3 regions of the Massilibacterium senegalense genome follow, and region 1 is predicted to be linked to each of the others. Evidence: riboswitches for the same ligand, from Rfam matches in the RefSeq annotation. Region 1 holds a riboswitch; each other region holds the start of a gene.
The links. Region 1 has a riboswitch for thiamine pyrophosphate ahead of BN1372_RS10925 (3-oxoacyl-ACP reductase). Riboswitches for the same ligand answer to the same signal wherever they lie in the genome.
Positions count from the first base shown of each region.

Region 2: linked by a shared signal. The riboswitch ahead of thiC (phosphomethylpyrimidine synthase ThiC) and the one ahead of BN1372_RS10925 (3-oxoacyl-ACP reductase) in region 1 are both predicted to bind thiamine pyrophosphate.
Region 3: linked by a shared signal. The riboswitch ahead of thiE (thiamine phosphate synthase) and the one ahead of BN1372_RS10925 (3-oxoacyl-ACP reductase) in region 1 are both predicted to bind thiamine pyrophosphate.

Region 1 covers NZ_LN831786.1:1,524,227-1,526,500, reverse strand. Annotated here, with positions in the region: gene BN1372_RS10930 (LolA family protein) at 1-797, shown strand, start outside; TPP riboswitch at 826-921, shown strand; gene BN1372_RS10925 (3-oxoacyl-ACP reductase) at 992-1,756, shown strand; gene BN1372_RS10920 (sulfite exporter TauE/SafE family protein) at 2,042-2,274, shown strand, end outside.
Region 2 covers NZ_LN831786.1:251,179-253,452, reverse strand. Annotated here, with positions in the region: gene thiC (phosphomethylpyrimidine synthase ThiC) at 1-1,435, opposite strand, end outside; TPP riboswitch at 1,562-1,677, opposite strand; gene BN1372_RS04645 (ATP-binding cassette domain-containing protein) at 1,760-2,274, opposite strand, start outside.
Region 3 covers NZ_LN831786.1:1,044,638-1,046,911, reverse strand. Annotated here, with positions in the region: gene BN1372_RS08650 (LTA synthase family protein) at 1-12, shown strand, start outside; gene BN1372_RS08645 (M14 family metallopeptidase) at 111-1,247, shown strand; TPP riboswitch at 1,289-1,388, shown strand; gene thiE (thiamine phosphate synthase) at 1,457-2,086, shown strand; gene BN1372_RS08635 (thiazole synthase) at 2,099-2,274, shown strand, end outside.

The DNA of each region.
Region 1 (2,274 bases):
GAGAAACAACGTACTATTATGATGTAAAAAATAAAGAAGTGTTAACGATTGATGGTGTCGATTACATGCAAGAGTCCGATGTTTTTTTTGCTCAGCGTGCCATGGATACGTTAATTACGTTGCAAAAAACACATGAAATTAACATATTAGGGGAAGAAAAAGTAGCGAAAAGACAAACATATAAAATAAAGGCGGAACCAAAAAAAGAAGGAACGTTGTATCAAGAACAACAATTATGGATTGATCAAAAAACATGGTTGCCTTTAAAACTGGAAGCTTCAATGGGAGATATAAATGTCAAATATGAAGTAAAAATGATTAATTATTCCCCAATGCTTAATGAAAAGTTATTCGTCTTAAAAGTCCCAAAAGATGTCGTGTTCAAAAAAATGGAAGACACGATGTCTTATCAAGATGTAACGTTAGCCGAAGCAAAGAAAGCAATTGGTTATCCCTTTTTATATTTACCGAATGAATCTTCCATATCAATGGAAAAAATAGAAAAGTTTGAAATGACACTTGATGGTGAAGAAATAACAGAAATTAGTATTTACTATTTTAAAAATAATGCCCCTTATTTTACGATGACTTTTTTTGAAAAGACAGAAGCATTAGAAGAGTCCCTTGGATTAAAAGAGGTGACTGTTAGAGGGAAAAAAGGGGAAATGATGGATGATCAAATTCGTAATTTATCGTGGGTAGAAGAAGAACTAGTGTATTCGATTGATTTTGAAGATGAGTCATTAACATTAGAGGATATGCTAACATTAAGTGAACGTTTTGTTTTTTATGAGTAAGAAGTGCTATACTAAAAGAAAAACATCATGCAATCACTAGGGGAGCTTGTAGCTGAGAGGATATGTCCGACCCTTGGAACCTGATCTAGGTCATACTAGCGTAGGGAAGTGGTAAAGTAAATCATCTTGATTAGATTATTAGACCACTTTCATTTGTTGAAAGTGGTCTTTTTTGATGTGGGAGGAGCAAAAAAATGAAACTAACAGAACAAGTAGTATTAGTGACAGGCGGAGCACGCGGGTTAGGGAAAGAAATTACGAAAGCATTTGCGGAAGAAGGGGCTAAAGTCGTTATCAACTATTTCAGCAGTCAAGAAGCAGCGGAACAACTAGCATCTGAAATTGGTAGCGAAAAGGCTGTTGCTATTCAAGCGGATGTTCGTCATCCACAGGACGTACAAACAATGTTTGAAAAAGCTGCAAACTATTTTAACCAACCAGTATCTACGGTAGTAAATAATGCGTTAGTGAATTTTAAATTTGATCCAATTAATCAAAAAAATGCCGAAGAAATTGAATGGGAACAATATTTAGGGCAATTTGAAGGTAGCGTAAAAGCTGCATTAAATACAACGAAGGCTGCATTAGCAGGAATGAAGGAACAAAAATTTGGTCGGATTATTAACATTGGGACAAATTTATTCCAAAATCCAGTCGTTCCATATCATGAGTATACAACAGGAAAAGCAGCATTACTTGGGTTTACAAGAAACATGGCTCGTGATTTAGGTCCACATAATATTACGATGAACATGGTATCAGGTGGATTATTAAAAACGACAGATGCAAGCCGTGCCACAACGGATGAAGTGTTTGAATTGATTCGTCAAAGTACACCGATGCAACAAGTAACGACACCGGAAGACTTAGCGCAAGCGGTTCTGTTTTTTGCTTCCCCATGGGCTCGTGCGGTTACTGGTCAGAACTTAGTAGTCGATCGCGGATTAGTAATGGATTAATGGTAAAAGTTGAAGTCAACTTCTTGTTGCTTCAACTTTTTTTAGTAAAAATATACCCCGTCATCTATTCAGACTGTATATGAAATGAGGGGAGCGGAAACGATAAACGTACACTCCTTATGTGTATAACGATGATAAATTAGAGTCTAATCGTGAAAATGAAAAATAAAATTTAATGGTTGACAATTTTACATGAGTAGAATAATATACATGTAGGGGTATTGATTACGCCGTTTTTTTATCAAAATAAATATACCCAATAAGGTATGAAGAAGGGGTGAAAACATGGATATAGGCTTTATTGTACTAATCTTTATGATTGGATTTGTTGGATCGTTCATTTCAGGAATGGTCGGTATTGGAGGATCCATTATTAAATATCCGATGTTGTTGTATATTCCACCACTTTTAGGATTTACAGCATTTACTGCCCATGAAGTATCAGGTATTAGTGCCATCCAAGTATTTTTCGCAACAATTGGTGGTGTATGGGCATATCGTAAAGGTGGATATTTAAA
Region 2 (2,274 bases), 1.3 Mb from region 1:
CTGCTGCATGCGCTGCGATTTTATATGCAATAACCCCTTCGCGTACATCATGTTTATTTGGTAATCCTAAATGTTCTTTCGGTGTTACGTAACAAAGCATAGCAGTGCCGTGCCAAGCAATCATTGCTGCTCCAATAGCAGATGTAATATGGTCATAGCCTGGTGCGATGTCTGTTGTTAATGGACCTAATGTATAGAACGGTGCATCGTGACAAATTTCACGTTCTAAGTCGATATTTTCTTTAATTTTATGCATAGGTACGTGACCTGGACCTTCAATCATCACTTGTACGTCATGTTTCCATGCGATTTCTGTTAATTCTCCTAATGTACGTAATTCTGCAAATTGCGCTTCATCGTTTGCATCCGCAATAGAACCTGGACGTAACCCGTCACCTAGTGAAACAGAAATATCGTACTGTTTTAAAATGTCACAAATATCTTCAAAGTGAGTGTATAAGAAATTTTCTTCGTGATGTGCTAAACACCAAGCAGCCATAATCGAACCACCGCGTGATACAATTCCTGTTGTACGTGCCGTTGTCATCGGAATATAACGCATTAACACACCAGCATGAATGGTAAAGTAGTCCACACCCTGCTCTGCCTGTTCAATTAACGTATCACGGTACACTTCCCACGAAAGGTCTTCTGCTACCCCGTTTACTTTTTCTAATGCTTGATAAATCGGTACTGTCCCTACAGGAACTGGAGAGTTACGAATAATCCATTCACGTGTTGTATGAATATTTTTACCTGTTGATAAATCCATAATCGTATCAGAGCCCCAACGTACTGCCCATGTCATTTTTTCTACTTCTTCAAAAATAGATGACGTTACAGCTGAGTTTCCAATGTTTGCATTAATTTTCGTATGGAAATTACGCCCGATAATCATCGGTTCTATTTCAGGGTGGTTAATATTTGCTGGAATAATCGCACGTCCTGCCGCAACTTCTGAACGAACAAATTCAGGATCCATCCCTTCACGAATGGCGATATACTCTATTTCAGGTGTAATCATTCCTTTTTTTGCATAATGCATTTGGGTTACATTTTTTCCTGCTTTCGCACGAAGTGGATGTTCGTTTGAATATTTGAATTCTTCTGTGTTTTTTAAATGTTCTTCTGTCGTAAATCCGTTATCAACCGGAAGTACTTTACGACCTTCATAACGTTCTACATCCCCGCGTTCTTCAATCCAAGAAGCACGTAATTTTGTCAACCCTTCATAAATATTAATCTCGCAACTTTCATCGGTATACGCACCGCTCGTATCATAGACACGAATTGGCTCATTTGGTGTCTCACCTTGGTCATTGACCGTTGGTGAAAGTGCAATTTCACGAAATGGAACTTGAATGTCTTCACGCGAACCTTTTACATATACTTTTTTACTGCTTGGAAACGGTTGAATGATTTGTTCTTTTTCCATGTTTATGTAGCCTCCTATATTTAATGTGACTACTACCGAGACCGCGGATACCAGGCGAATACATAAAAAAAACGACCCTCATTTTATGAGACCCGCTTATAGACGCCAATGTAAAATAGACGATTGTCTATTGTTACACTACTTTCCTACGCTGGTATGATCCAGATCAGGTCCAAAGGGTTTAGAAACGTCAAACATGTTTCAATCTCAGTCTATACTCATAGACACCCCTAGTAGTACACGATATTAACTTCGCCACCATCATAACATTCATAACAGTCATTTGCAACCATATTTTTGAAATCAATCTTTTGACCTATTTTTCTACAATTCTTTTTTTAATGGAGCGAGTTCTTGACGAAGCCATGTACCGCACGTATATCCGTCATTTTGCAGCTTTTCTACGCGAACGTTTTTTTCTATTTTTCCATCTCGTAACAATACTAAACAATCAAACAATGGTTCAAGCTCGAGTACGTCATGGGTAGCGATAATAATGGTTTGTTTCTCAGGTTCGAATATCGCAATGATACTATTGATCCACGCTTGACGAATATGTTGGTCTAAACCAGAAAGGGGCTCATCTAATAATAAATACGGAACATCGCACGCTAATGCTAAAGCAAGATTAATCACCTTTTGTTCCCCTTTCGAACATTGCCCCATCCTTTGTCCTTTAACGATTGGTATCCATTTCTTCAGTTCCATCCACTTTGCATCGTTAAAGCTCGGATGTTGCAAACGATAATAGTCGATCCATTTTTCTACTGACATAAATGGATAAAAAGACGATTCTTTCGAAACGTACCGAACTGATGCACCACTCGTTCTGTCTATCG
Region 3 (2,274 bases), 480 kb from region 1:
GATAATGAATAAAAAGAGTCGTAAAGCTTGTCTTTACGACTTTTTTTTATTTTGTTTCATAGATTAAAAGCAATGACAGGTTTTATCTAAGAAAAAGATTGGAGGGAAGGATGGTGTCTTTTGAGCAAGCGTTGTCTTCTTATCAGCATTTTTTTAACCTTCCTAGTTTTCTATTAGAAGATGCATACAAGCAACAAAAAAAGTGGGCTATTCCTGGGTATATTCCAAAAAAAATCGTAAAACGAGAACAGCTAGAGGAAGCGGTCGAGAAATATCACCAACATCCTGACTGGTTTTGTCGACATAATAAAGTAGATGAAACATATTGGAATATTTTAATGCCCGTTTCTAAAAGAATGATGAAAACAAAGCAACCATATCATTCAAAAATTTGCGAAAAACATATTCAATTTTTATGTACTGCTTTTCCGTTTGTTCAAAAAAAAGTGATTGGTTACTCTCGGTTAAATAATCCCATCTATGAACTGAAAATCGGAAGAGGGAAACGCACTGTACATTTTAATGCGTCCTTCCATGCGAATGAATGGATAACATCTGCTCTTTTGATGAATGCTGTAAAAGAATATGTGTTTCAGTTAATCGATTACGAACAATGGAAAGAAAAAAACATGCGTGTATTATATGAAGAGATAGTAGTTTCAATCGTTCCAATGGTTAATCCTGATGGGGTTGATTTAGTCATAAAAGGGTTGCCAGCTGCCGGTCCTTTTCAATCGTATGTTTCTTATGTCAATAATGGAGTCGATACTTTTTCTCATTGGAAAGCTAATATTTGTGGGGTTGATTTAAATAATCAGTATCCGTCATGTTGGGAAAAAGAACAATACAGAAAACCGAAACATCCTGCTCCTAGAGACTTTCCAGGTTATTCCCCCCTATCGGAGCCAGAATCGATTGCAATGGCTAAACTTGTGGAACAAGAACAAGTTGATCGGTTAGTTGCGTTCCATTCGCAAGGAGAAGAATTTTATTATGGATATTTAGGACATGAACCTGAAGAGTCCACAAGGATAGCAGCGGAAATAGAACGTGCAAGTGGATATAAAGCAGTGAAAACAATCGATAGTTATGCGGGGTTTCGTGATTGGTTTATTCATCACTATAGACGTCCTGGTTTTACGATTGAAGTAGGCCGTGGGGAAAATCCGTTACCTTTAGACGATTTTGATAAAATGGCCGCAGAGACTTTCAAGATATTTTTAGCGAGTCTTGGTCTGTTTAGTTGAAAGATTCGTTTTTTTTTGTCATAATGAATGTAATATAACAGAAAGTAGACTAGGGGTGCCAATATGGCTGAGAGAGGGAAACTTCAACTCTATGAACCTGAACTGGTTAACACCAGCGTAGGGAAGTCGACTGATAGCATATATTAGCCGTTAAAAAACCTACGTTTGTTTTTTAACGGCTTTTTTATTTGAGATAGGAGGCTCATCGGATGAAGGAATTTAAACTTTATGCGATTACTGGTGAACAATTTCACCCGAATCGTCCATTGGTAGAAGTAATGGAAGAAGCAATTCGTGGGGGAGCAGATTTTATTCAATTACGTGATAAAAATAGCTCCAAAAAAGAGGTGTATGAAAAAGCATTGCAGTTACGCGCATTAACCGAAAAATACGAGGTACCTTTTGTGATTAACGATTATGTCGATGTTGCATTAGCAGTTGATGCAGACGGGGTTCATTTAGGACAAGAGGATTTACCACTTCAAGTAGCAAGAAAAATTTTAGGACCTAATAAAATTATTGGAATCTCAACGCATCGCATCGAAGAAGCTCGCGAAGCACAACAAAACGGAGCGGATTATATTGGAGTAGGTCCAATTTTTCCTACTAAAAGTAAAGTTGATGTAGTAGATCCGGTAACAACAAAATATATTGAAGAAGTAGTGAAAGAAATTACGATTCCGTTTGTTGCCATTGGAGGCATTAAACTTCATAACGTAGACCAAGTGTTACGTGCAGGAGCAACAAGAATTTGTGCGATTAGTGAAATTGTCGAAAGTAAAAATGTAACGAAAACATGTGAACAATTTATCCAAAAAATAGACGCATATGAAAAATAGGAGATGTGAACAGTGAAAAAGAAAGATGATCTTGTCGTTGGTGGTAAAACATTACAATCTCGTTTTTTTCTAGGGACAGGTCGTTATCCGAACCCTTTTATTCAAAATGAAGCGATTCGTGCAGCGGAAGCAGACGTGTTAACCTTTGCTATTCGACGTGTCAATTTAGAACATCCCGATGAAGATGC